Regions from separate parts of the Yersinia sp. SCPM-O-B-9106 (C-191) genome, predicted to be linked through region 3. Evidence: predicted binding sites of a transcription regulator. Region 3 holds the regulator's gene; each other region holds the start of a gene.

Region 1 (4,176 bases), 1.6 Mb from region 3:
GAAGCAGGGGCCGTGCTGGGTGATATATGCCGCTTTGCTGAGTTGGGTTACAGTGGATCACGAGCAGAGCAGCTAACTCGCTTAACAGGATGCATATTGGTGGGAAACATCCCGATTGGTGATGTGCAGACAGATACAGTCAATGTCCGTGATAGCTTGTGTTTACTGCGTAAAAGCTACCGCTTCGATGAGAAATCGGGGATTGGACAGCTTGCTTTAGCAGTTAATGCCGGAAAGTATCGGGATGCATTATCTGTTCTAAATGGCACATATTCCGATATTGAAAATTTCTCTCTGGCAGATTCAGATGATTATCAGGTATTGCTGGAAGACTGTGTTGCGGGCTATCAGCACTATCTTGAACTGGCCGCCGCAGGTGCTCATGCGGTTGAGGTGCTGGCTGCATTTGGGCGCTATCAACTACTGTGTGCATTACGGTCTGGGCCATTTGGTGTCAGTGGCTTAAATGAGCGCATTGAGCAGCTACTGCACCGCAAGCGGTTAATTGAGCGAGCACCAGGGCCGTCGGGGCGTTGGTATGTTGGCAGGCCGGTGATGATAGGGCTGAATGACAGTGCGCTGGGTTTATTCAACGGCGATATTGGCATTGCTTTGTATGATAGTGAGGGGGAGCTACGGGTACATTTCCAATTGCCAGACGGCAATATAAAATCTGTGCAGCCGAGCCGTCTTCCCAGCCATGAAACCGCTTATGCTATGACGGTACATAAATCTCAAGGTTCGGAATTTGAACATACGGCATTGGTTTTACCCAATACGTTCATGCCAGTGTTAACTCGCGAATTGGTCTATACCGCCATTACCCGTGCCCGTCAGCGTTTGACATTGTATTGCAGTGATACAGTATTGAGCCACGCGATCCGGACACCTACGCTTCGTGTTAGCGGATTGGTAGAACGTCTGAATCAATTGACCTGAAAATATTGAAGGGGCGAATGCCCCTTCAGATTACAAATCTGCCAGCAGAATTTTTGAGCGGCGTTGATAGTTATACAATTCTTGCTTCTGAATCGGTAACACATCAACTTCGGCGGGAGTAAAACCGCGCTCTTGGAACCAGTGAATACTGCGGGTAGTCAATACAAACAGCTTTTTAAGGCCCATTTGCCGCGCTTGATTGGCCACCCGTTTTAACAGCATTTCCCCTCGGGATGAACTGCGATAATCCGGATGTACCGCGACACAGGCCATTTCACCGATTTGTTCTTCGGGGAAAGGATAAAGCGCGGCGCAAGCAATGGTCAAATTATCCCGCTCGATAATGGTGAACTTGTCTATCTCCATTTCAAGCTGCTCACGTGAACGGCGCACCAAAATACCTTGTTGCTCCAGCGGGCGAATCAGCTCCAATATGCCGCCAATATCATTAATGGTTGCGCGACGAACTTGTTCCGCACTCTCCATCACAATCTGGGTACCGATACCATCACGGGAGAACAGTTCTTGCACCAGCGCCCCATCTTCCTGATAACTCAGTAAATGGCTGCGGCGTACCCCACTGCGGCAAGCTTTCACTGCCCCACGCAGAAAACGGACCGTCCCCGAGTTGTAATCACCCTCTTGCTCCAGATCTTCAATCCGTTTTTGCGCATCATTCGGGAACAGTTCTGAAATAATATTGCCTTCGTTATCTGTCACCCCTTGGGATGAGCAAAAACCAATCATTTTTTCAGCTTTCAGTTTGATAGCTAGCTGAGTCGCCACTTCTTCTGAGGTCAGATTAAAGCTCTCGCCGGTGACTGACACCGCAACTGGCCCCAGCAACACAATCGCGCCATTGTCTAATTGGCGATGAATTGCTTCTTCATCAATCCGGCGGATACGGCCACTGTGGCAATAATCTACACCATCATCTACACCCAAGGGCTGAGCAATAATAAAGTTGCCGCTGACCACATTGATATGCGCGCCTTGGAGCGGAGTATTATTCAAACTCATTGATAATCTTGCGGTGATATCTAATTGCAATAAACCCGCTGCCTGCTTGACCATTTCCAACGTCCGGGCATCAGTGACTCGGGTATGCTTGTGATAAATAGGTTCGTAGTGATGCTGTGCCAGATTGCTGTCGATTTGTGGACGAGCGCCATATACCACAACCAGCCTGATCCCAAGGCTATGCAATAAGCCTATATCGTTAACGATACTAGAAAAGTTTTCATGCTCAATCGCCTCGCCACCCAGCATGACAACAAATGTCTTGCCGCGGTGCGCATTGATATAGGGAACTGAGTGACGAAATCCCTGGACCAGTTCTGTACTACGTTCCTTCACGGCAGATCCTCTTTGAATTTTTATTCGGTATTTTTGTATTTTTATTCTTTTTTGACCAAGATGGCAAGCAAGAAATTGCTATTAAATGCATATGTATGGCGTATTTGTATTAATGAGTTGAATCACATAAAAATGTTTTTCTAATGACAGCATGGGATCGATTCGTTAAAGTTTTTCCTCGTGATTTTTTTTGTTCTATTTTTATTCATATTTTGGTCGTTACTTTGGAGTTACATGGCAGATTCAAATCATAATTCTGGGCGTCGCCGTCTACTACACGGGGCTGCTGCAGCATGGCTACTGAGTGTCAGCCGGGTTGGATTTGCTGCTTCTTCACATATTATTGCCGTCAGGATTTGGCCCTCTTCAACCTATACCCGGGTAACGCTGGAATCCAATACACCACTTAAGTATCGTCAATTTGCGTTGACGAATCCGGACCGGATTGTGGTTGATATTGAAGGCGTGCATCTCAATAGCGTACTAAAAGAGATTACCAAGCAAGTTCAGTCTGGTGACCCTTACCTCAAGCAGGCGCGGGTAGGGCAGTTTGATAAAAATACTGTTCGGCTGGTTTTGGAGTTGAAGCAAAGTATTAGCCCACAACTTTTTACTCTTAAACCTTTTGCTGAGTTTAGGAATCGTTTGGTGGTGGATCTTTATCCGCAAGAGGGGAAAACCTCGGCTGAAGATGATCCGTTGCTGGCACTATTAGAAGATTACAATAAAGGCAATGTGGAGCGCACTTTACCTGTAGAAGCACCCAAAGCAGGTAAAGCAGGGCGAGATAGGCCGATTGTTATCATGTTAGACCCAGGGCACGGCGGGGAAGATCCTGGGGCTATTGGCTATAATAAAACCCGTGAGAAAGATATTGTGTTGCAAATTGCCCGCAGATTGCAGGCTTTAATAAAGAAAGAATCGAATATGCGGGTATTTATGACTCGCAATGAAGATGTCTTTATTCCCTTGAAAGTGCGGGTGGCTAAAGCCCGTAAGCTCCGTGCGGATTTATTCATTTCAATCCATGCCGATGCCTTTACCAACCGGGCCGCTAAAGGTTCGTCGGTTTTTGCGTTATCGACCAAAGGGGCAACCAGTACCGCTGCGCGTTTTCTGGCGCAAACGCAGAATGAGTCAGACCAGATTGGTGGGGTGAGCAAGAGTGGTGATCGCTATCTTGACCATACCATGATTGATTTGCTGCAAACCGCAACTATCAATGACAGTCTGAAATTTGGTAAAGAAGTGCTGAATCGTATGGGGAAAATTAATAAACTCCACAAAAACCGTGTTGATCAAGCGGGTTTTGCCGTCTTGAAAGCGCCTGATATTCCATCAATTTTGGTGGAAACGGCATTTATCAGCAATTTGGAAGAAGAGAGAAAGTTACGAACCAGCCATTTTCAGCAGCAAGTGGCTGAGTCCATCTTTGCCGGTATCAAAGCTTATTTTGCTAATGGTGGGGCGATGGCCCGACTTTAATGCACCCGTCATACTTCAAGCTGCATGTGCGTTGGCTGTCTTCGTTCACCCCAGTCACTTACTTGTGTAAGCTCTTGGGGATTCGCTCAGTTACCGCCTTCCTGCAACTCGAACTATTTAGGGTGTAGATCATTAATTGATAAGCAGCAGATGAGTATACAGCAGGGGCTGAATAGCTCTTGCTTTGGGGCATTCAAATACTAGAAACAAAAAAACACCCTTAAGGGTGTCTGATGGCGATATGAAATGATTAAGAATTGGTTGCGGGGGCCGGATTTGAACCGACGACCTTCGGGTTATGAGCCCGACGAGCTACCAGGCTGCTCCACCCCGCGTCCGTCTTAATACTTTTCTATCTGACTTAATCATGTAATTGGTTGCGGGGGCCGGATTTGA
Region 2 (4,176 bases), 680 kb from region 3:
TAGGTCTGGGTGTTCGTCAACTGGGTGCGCATGCGCTTCATCAGTTCACGATAAGGTTCGAGCACCTCTTCGCCACCCGCCAATTCACGCAATTCTGGCGTACATTCCGACATGGAAAGCTCTGATACCAAGACCTGAATATCACGCAGGAACAAATCAGTGGCTTTCCAGCGGCTCAGTAGCAGCACATGGCGGGTAATTTCGGCAGTAACATTAGGGTTACCATCGCGGTCACCCCCCATCCATGAAGTGAAGCGGATCGGCACGGCTTCTACCGGCAAGCGGTAATCGAGGGAGTTTTGCAACTGCTCGTTAAACTCACGCAGGAAAGCGGGCACGCCTTCCCATAGGCTGTTTTCAACCACAGCAAAGCCCCATTTGGCTTCATCAACCGGGGAAGGGCGAATTTTACGAATTTCGTCGGTATGCCATGATTGTGCGACTAACTGCCGCAAACGACGCATGATCTTGTTGCGTTCGTAATCGGCTAAATCATTGTGATCCAGCTGGCTCAGGCAGGTATTCACTTCGACCAGTTTATGAATCAAGGTACGGCGAGTAATTTCGGTTGGGTGAGCCGTCAACACCAGCTCAATAGACAACTCATCAACCGCGCTGCGCATGTCTTTTTCGCTCAGCTTTTTGTCTTTCAAACGGGTGAATAGCTGGGCCAGGGCTTCCGGATTACTTGCGGCTTCACCATGTGGCGAAATGCTGTGATATTGCTCCGCTGTGTTGGTCAAATTGAGAAATTGACTAAAAGCGCGGGCTACCGGCAACAGCTCGTCATTGGATAAATTTTGCAGCGTTGTCAGCAGTTCCTGACGGCTCGCTTCATTACCAGCACGCGAAGATTTAGATAATTTACGGATGGTTTCTACTTTTTCAAGGATGTGTTCGCCGAGCGCTTCCTTGATGGTGTCCCCGAGTAGCGTGCCGAGCATACTGACGTTACTTCGCATTGCGGAATATTGTTCGTTCATATGATTTCTTTTAGTACCCTTCGTAACTTGATGAGTATGTAAATTAATTTCACCCAAAAGACTGAGATGGACAAATCCACTCGCCACGTTCAATTCCATACCCCAATTGACACTATTTCTAGCAAAAAAACATCATTTTTAGGGATATTGCTGAAATTTAATTACTACAGCCAGATTATCAGTCTGGCTAATCGGTAATATTGATCCGCCTACCCCATACGAGTTATTTCTGCTGACAGAAATGGTCAACTAATTGGCCAATCAGCTCGCGAGTGGGTTCGATAAAGGCCATATCGATAAATTCATCCGGCTGGTGGGCTTGATTGATGGAACCTGGCCCCAGCACTAATGTCGGGCAAATTTGCTGAATAAATGGCGCTTCGGTGCAGTAGTTCACCACCGCCGTGCGCTCACCCAGCAATTTTTCGATAACCCCGACCATATGATGATCTGTTGGGCATTCATAGCCTGGAATCGGCGGATGCAGTTCATCAATACTCAAGCGGCCCGGCCAGCGCGCACTGACGGGGGCCAGTGCTTCAGTCATCAACTCATTCAAATCACTTAGTGTCAGACCCGGCAATGGGCGGATATCCATATGTAATTCACAGCAAGCACAGATACGGTTTGCAGCATCACCACCATTAATATGACCGAAATTCATGGTCGGGTATGGGATAGCAAATGCCGGATTGTTGTAGCGCTCTTGTAAGCTGGTGCGCAGCTTCATTAGCTCAGTAATGGATTCATGCATCAAATCAATAGCATTCACACCACGAGCGGGATCACTGGAATGGCCGGACTGGCCAGTAATGCGGATAGCATTGGAAATATGCCCTTTGTGCGCCCGCACGGGTTGCAGTGATGTTGGCTCACCAATAATGGCAAAGTCAGGGCGCAACTGGGTGGAGGCGGCAAAATAGCGCGCGCCCGCCATGGTGGTTTCTTCATCGGCAGTCGCCAAAATATACAGCGGCTTGCTCAATGTGCTGGCATCAATATCGCGCACTGCATCAAGAATAAAGGCAAAGAAGCCTTTCATGTCGGCAGTACCCAAACCATACAATTTATTGTCATGCTCGGTCAGAGTGAACGGATCGCGCGTCCAGCGCCCCTCATCATAAGGAACGGTGTCGGTATGACCCGCCAATAGCAACCCGCCGCTACCCTCTCCGCTGCTTTTTTCACCAATAGAGGCAAGCAGGTTAAATTTGTGGCGTGTGTCAGGTACTGGCTGGATTTCGACGCGAAAACCCAAATCTGCAAACCATCCGGCCAACAAGTTGATTAACGCCTCATTGCTTTGGTCGAGGGCGCTATCGGTTGCGCTGATCGATGGCGTCGCGATTAACGCCCGATACAGCTCAATAAATGGAGGTAATTTCATCTTCACTGTTGACAGCCTTTGGTTAGGATAGTATCAATATTCATGCATTAATTATGAATAAAAATACAGTAAGCTTGAGCGTAAGGGAACCTAAAAACACCCTTAAATTGACGAAAAAGTCAATACTCAATCACGTGGGGGAACAGTAAGACCTTGCTGATAACCCAAATGCCGGTTTTGACTACTTATGTCTTTATACCGAATAACATTTTTATATCCAAAGTCATTGGCGTTGCAGGTAGGCAGCAAGTGAACGAATCCCGATGAGCTGACACTGGTCAGTGATTCGAGTGAGTAAACGTCGCTAACAACCCTGCAGCTTCAATCACGAAGGGCACGGTGAACTGAACCCATGTTGAATACGCTAATTGTAGGTGCCAGTGGTTATGCTGGAGCTGAGCTTACGGCTTACCTGAATCGTCACCCACATATGAACATAACCGGTTTAACGGTTTCAGCGCAAAGTGCAGATGCAGGGAAATTACTTTCTGATCTGCATCCGCAGCTAAAAGGCATTATTGATCTTCCGCTACAACCCTTGGTGGATGTGGCTCTGGCGGCAAAAGGCGTTGATGTTGTCTTCCTCGCCACCGCCCATGAAGTCAGCCATGATTTAGCGCCACAATTCCTGGCGGCGGGTTGTGTCGTATTTGATCTCTCCGGTGCATTCCGGGTTCAGGATGCGGAGTTTTACAGTCAATATTACGGTTTTGAGCATCAACATGCCGATTGGCTGGACAAAGCAGTCTATGGATTAGCTGAATGGCAGGCTGAAAAAATTAAGCAGGCCCAATTGATCGCGGTACCAGGCTGCTATCCCACCGCATCCCAACTGGCGCTTAAGCCGTTGGTCGATGGCGATTTACTCAATGAGGCGCAGTGGCCAGTGATTAACGCCGTCAGTGGTGTCAGTGGCGCGGGGCGTAAAGCCAGCATTAGCAACAGTTTCTGTGAAGTGAGTTTGCAGCCGTATGGTTTGTTTAATCATCGTCATCAGCCAGAAATTGTCGCCCACCTTGGCACTCCGGTCATTTTTACTCCGCATTTGGGGAATTTCGCCCGCGGTATTTTGGCAACCATTACCTGCCGCCTGAAAGCGGGTGTGACGGCACAAGATATCGCCGAGGCATACCACAATGCTTACCAAGATAAGCCCCTGGTTCGGCTTTATAAGCAAGGCGTGCCAGCACTGAAAGCGGTGGTCGGTTTACCTTTCTGTGATATCGGTTTTTCTGTGCAGGGCGAGCATTTAATTATTGTCGCGACAGAAGATAACCTGCTGAAAGGGGCTGCGGCGCAGGCCGTGCAATGCATGAATATACGTTTTGGTTTTGTGGAAACCCAATCCCTGTTGTAGGTAACTGGAGGGTTGTAACAGAGTCGAAACTGACATTTTTATCCAATTATATTGAGGCGAAACATGATGAATCCGTTGGTCATTAAATTAGGTGGCGTGTTGCTGGACAGCGAAGAAGCGCTGGAACGCCTGTTTACTGCATTGGTGACCTATCGCGAGAAGCATGAGCGCCCGCTGGTGATTATGCACGGCGGTGGTTGTCTGGTTGATGATTTGATGAAAAAACTCGCGTTGCCGGTGGTGAAGAAAAACGGCCTGCGTGTGACTCCCGCGGATCAAATTGACATTATTACGGGTGCATTAGCGGGTACAGCCAACAAAACATTGCTGGCTTGGGCGGTGAAGCATGACATCAATGCTGTTGGCTTATGCTTGGGTGATGGCCATACCGTGTCGGTCACTCCGCTGGAGGCAGAACTTGGTCATGTGGGTAAAGCCGAAGCTGGCTC
Region 3 (4,176 bases):
GGAAACTCTGGCACCTTGCCGGAGTTTTTCTTTTGTTAGTCACCAAAAACATTGAGATACATATCAATCTACTGATATTAAAAGAGTTAAATAGCCTGTAACTGTTGTATTTCATTCATGACAAAAGCTGCACCTCGCCCGCCATTATCCACACTCATCTATCGTCAACCGCTCTATTAGGCTTTTAGCGCCCTCACGAAAAATAAATGCGATAACTTGCTCACGTTCGGCTTCTGTAAAACGATAATACGCTTCAACCCATAGCACCAGAGGATCCTGCCTCGTTGTAATATATTGGGCTGGTTCTTCTCTTAACTGTAATGAATTCAATATGGTGACAGGTAAACTTTCAATGTGATACTCGACAGCCTTACCCTGAACACCACGACGACGGCGCTGTTCCCATCCCTCACGTTTAGCCATGAGGTTGACTCCTTGTGGAGATGACGGTAACCCATCAAGACCTGCCAATTCCTTAGCGGCAAACCACTCTTTTTTCATGGTGTTGCTTCCTAATATGCGTTATGACACAAAAAAGGAATATTTAGAAAACATTTAAAATTTTTCAGAAAATAAATGTTAGTATACTTCTAAATGATTACTTTCTGTTCACCGTACGATTAACAATGTACCGTTATTTATATCACTAACACGTCAGCGGCTTAGAAAAAAAAAAGGATTAAAGATGATTTTAAGGAAATCTGATTGGCACCCTGCCGACATCATTGCTGCACTTCGTAAGAAAGACACCACTCTGGCGGCGGTCTCTCGAAAAGCAGGTTTAAGTTCATCCACACTTGCTAATGCATTAACACGCCCTTGGCCCAAGGGAGAATGGTTGATTGCAGAATGCCTGGACATTCATCCTTCCGAAATTTGGCCAACACGCTATTTTGATTCAAAAACCGGTGCCCTTATCGACCGAAAAGTGAGGATTCGCCAGCCTATTGTCCAGGCATAAAAAAACCGCCAATAAACTGCTTCGGCGGTTGATGGTGTCATTTCAGGGGCGACGTTAGCCCCTGCTACACAGATTTATTTGACGAACTGCTCGCCTAACTCAATATCTTTGTGCAGGACATCTAGCATGCTTTCCAGCGCTTGTTGTTCAAAAGCACTCAGTTTGCCGATATCTTTACGTTCTGCTACACCGTTTTTGCCCAATAGAATTGGCTGAGCAAAGAAGCGGGCATATTTACCATCGCCTTCAACGTAAGAACATTCCACAACATTGCTTTCGCCTTGCAGAGCGCGAACCAAAGAAAGACCGAAGCGTGCAGCAGCTTGCCCCATAGACAGAGTCGCTGACCCGCCACCGGCTTTTGCTTCAACCACTTCAGTACCTGCATTCTGGATACGCTTTGTCAGATCAATAACTTCTTGTTCTGTGAAGCTGATACCTGGAATTTGTGAAAGTAATGGCAGGATAGTCACACCCGAGTGACCACCAATAACTGGCACTTCGATATCCTGAGGTTGTTTGCCTTTCAGTTCAGCCACAAAGGTGTTTGAACGGATGGCATCCAGCGTAGTAATACCGAATAATTTGTTTTTGTCGTAAACACCGGCTTTTTTCAGCACTTCAGCGGCGATAGCAACCGTAGTATTCACTGGGTTAGTAATGATACCAATTAATGCTTTCGGGCAAGTGCGCGCGATTTGCTCAACCAGATTACGCACGATACCGGCGTTAACATTGAACAGATCTGAACGGTCCATACCAGGTTTACGTGCTACGCCCGCAGAGATCAGAACAATATCTGCCCCTTCCAGGGCTGGGGTAGCATCTTCACCGCTGAAGCCTTTAATATTAACAGCAGTCGGGATATGGCTCAGATCAACCGCAACACCAGGAGTCACTGGCGCGATATCATATAATGAGAGGTCTGAACCTGAAGGAAGCTGGGTCTTGAGTAGGAGAGCGAGGGCCTGGCCGATACCACCAGCGGCACCGAGAACTGCAACTTTCATCCTATACTCCTTATTATATTTAATTTAAATTTGCCGTGAATTCATCTATTTACGAACCATAATTTATTGCGATTTTAAACACAATCTATTAACAGTCAGATTGAGATATCACGCATCAAAAAGGCGCATAAGGTTTGTATATTTTAGAGTAAATCGCTTATTCATTAATGATATAGCGCACATTATTCTAAAATTCCTCGCAGTATTCATGACAGGTTAATCGGCGGTTACATTACACCCTTTTTTCACATCAAAACAACATCATTTTAATAACATTTTAGCTACCCAAACCAAATGTTAATAAAAGTATATTTAGCATAATTGTAACAGCGAGATGATGTTAACATTCCAGCGCACCTTGATATCAGGGCTTTTATCGCCAATACTCCATAGTCATGTTGCATAAAAATTCATTTATATGCATAATAATCCTATTCACGATTGACTGTTCAGGGCATAAACAATGCGTAACCCCGCCAAACAAGAAGATCTTATCAAGGCGTTTAAAGCGTTATTGAAAGAAGAGAAATTCAGTTCCCAAGGTGAAATCGTTTTAGCCTTGCAGGAAGAAGGTTTCGAAAATATTAACCAGTCCAAAGTTTCGCGTATGTTGACCAAATTTGGTGCGGTCAGAACACGTAATGCAAAAATGGAAATGGTTTATTGTTTACCGGCTGAATTAGGGGTTCCGACAACCAGCAGCCCACTAAAGAACTTGGTATTAGATGTCGATTATAACGATTCGGTAGTCGTGATTAATACCAGCCCAGGAGCGGCCCAATTGATTGCCCGCCTGCTGGATTCATTAGGTAAAGCGGAAGGTATTCTAGGCAGCATTGCCGGTGACGACACCATTTTCACCACGCCGGCCAGAGGTTTCACTGTCGAACAGTTACATGAAGCTATCCTCCGCTTGTTCGAGCAAGAGCTTTAACTCGGCACTTTATCTGGTGCGGCGTGATACGCCGCATTATGCTTTTGAGCCTGTTTCTCTATTCTCTCTATCATCTGCCTCTTTAGCTCTAAACCAGAGTATCCGACTTCCTATTCCTTTCTACACCACAAAATAATTCTGTTTTCCTCTTATTAACGGTCAAACCCACCAGACTCTTTCGCACTTTTAGTCAAAAATACTCATTTCATTGAAATTAATACCTTTTTTAACAAACCTGCTGTTTTTTAATCATTTTTTATTCCTTTTAGTTCTTAAAAAGTAATAACCAAGGGTAAAGTGACGCTAAATATTATTAGCGGACTATTAATATTCTCCGTTACTAGATGTATACTCATTTTCGTGACGTAAATCACACTTCCTTTGAAGTGATAAAAGAATAAATAGAGGCAATAATATGAAAGTTAAAACTACCATCGCGACCATTAGCATTCTATCTGCGCTGTCATTTGGTGTTTTTGCAGCCGATTCAATCAGCGAAAGCCAGGCCAAAAACTTACAGCCGATGGGCACTATTACCGTCAGTGGCCTGAATGGCGCACCTTCTGATATTCGTCAGGCGCTGTCTGAGAAAGCCGATGCTATGGGCGCTAAAGCTTACAAAGTGATTGAAGCTCGTGAAGAGAATAATTGGCATGCCACCGCCACTATCTACCAATAATTGTTGAGTTGGTCGTCATTTGTCATCGAGACATAAAGAATGGCGGCAAAGCCACAGTTGAGATTTAAGTTGAATCAGCAGTAAAACCAACAGGCCAAAAGCACCAAAATGCATAATAAGCGCTGTTGGATTGTTAAATTTTATCTAGGAAATCATTATGAAAATCAAAACAACGCTAACCGCTTTAAGTTTACTTTCTGTTGTCGCCTTCGGCGCATCAGCAGCACAATCAGTCGATGCTGCTCAAGCTAGCAAAATGACGGATTTGGGTGCGATTAGTGTTAGCGGCATTACTGGCGCACCTTCTGATATTGAGCAGGCAATTGCCGATAAAGCAGACAGCAAAGGCGCGACTGCTTACAAAGTCATTGGCATTAATGATGACAATGGCTGGCACGCAACAGCTAAGATTTACAAATAAGATTATGCGCTAAGCATGAAAGTAAATGCCCCGCTCGTAGGGGCATACTTTCCAGCATGATGGTTTATTCAATCTGTTGAAACATTCATTTCCAGCATATTGAATAGAGTATCGATTGAAAAAAGTTGGTGAATTACATCAGCACCGCAACAGAATAATCCCTCGTCGTCT

What was found. Region 3 encodes ArgR, which controls arginine synthesis, uptake and breakdown. Its sites were predicted from a motif close to ANTGAATAAAAATACANT; they were not measured.
Region 1: a site for ArgR is predicted at 2,488-2,505, ahead of argA (amino-acid N-acetyltransferase). Genes of this name have one in related genera too.
Region 2: a site for ArgR is predicted at 2,423-2,440, ahead of argC (N-acetyl-gamma-glutamyl-phosphate reductase). Genes of this name have one in related genera too.

What each region holds. Positions count from the first base shown of each region.
Region 1 is NZ_CP110791.1:3,350,654-3,354,829, reverse strand. Features, by position in the region: gene recD (exodeoxyribonuclease V subunit alpha) at 1-939, shown strand, start outside; gene argA (amino-acid N-acetyltransferase) at 970-2,295, opposite strand; gene amiC (N-acetylmuramoyl-L-alanine amidase AmiC) at 2,530-3,780, shown strand; tRNA gene OP863_RS15295 (tRNA-Met) at 4,039-4,115, opposite strand; tRNA gene OP863_RS15290 (tRNA-Met) at 4,155-4,176, opposite strand, start outside.
Region 2 is NZ_CP110791.1:4,246,553-4,250,728, reverse strand. Features, by position in the region: gene ppc (phosphoenolpyruvate carboxylase) at 1-983, opposite strand, end outside; gene argE (acetylornithine deacetylase) at 1,207-2,370, opposite strand; gene argC (N-acetyl-gamma-glutamyl-phosphate reductase) at 2,723-3,727, shown strand; gene argB (acetylglutamate kinase) at 3,794-4,176, shown strand, end outside.
Region 3 is NZ_CP110791.1:506,386-510,561, reverse strand. Features, by position in the region: gene OP863_RS02305 (DNA-binding protein) at 145-501, opposite strand; gene OP863_RS02300 (helix-turn-helix domain-containing protein) at 686-961, shown strand; gene mdh (malate dehydrogenase) at 1,036-1,971, opposite strand; gene argR (transcriptional regulator ArgR) at 2,435-2,905, shown strand; gene yhcN (peroxide/acid stress response protein YhcN) at 3,321-3,584, shown strand; gene OP863_RS02280 (YdgH/BhsA/McbA-like domain containing protein) at 3,742-4,005, shown strand.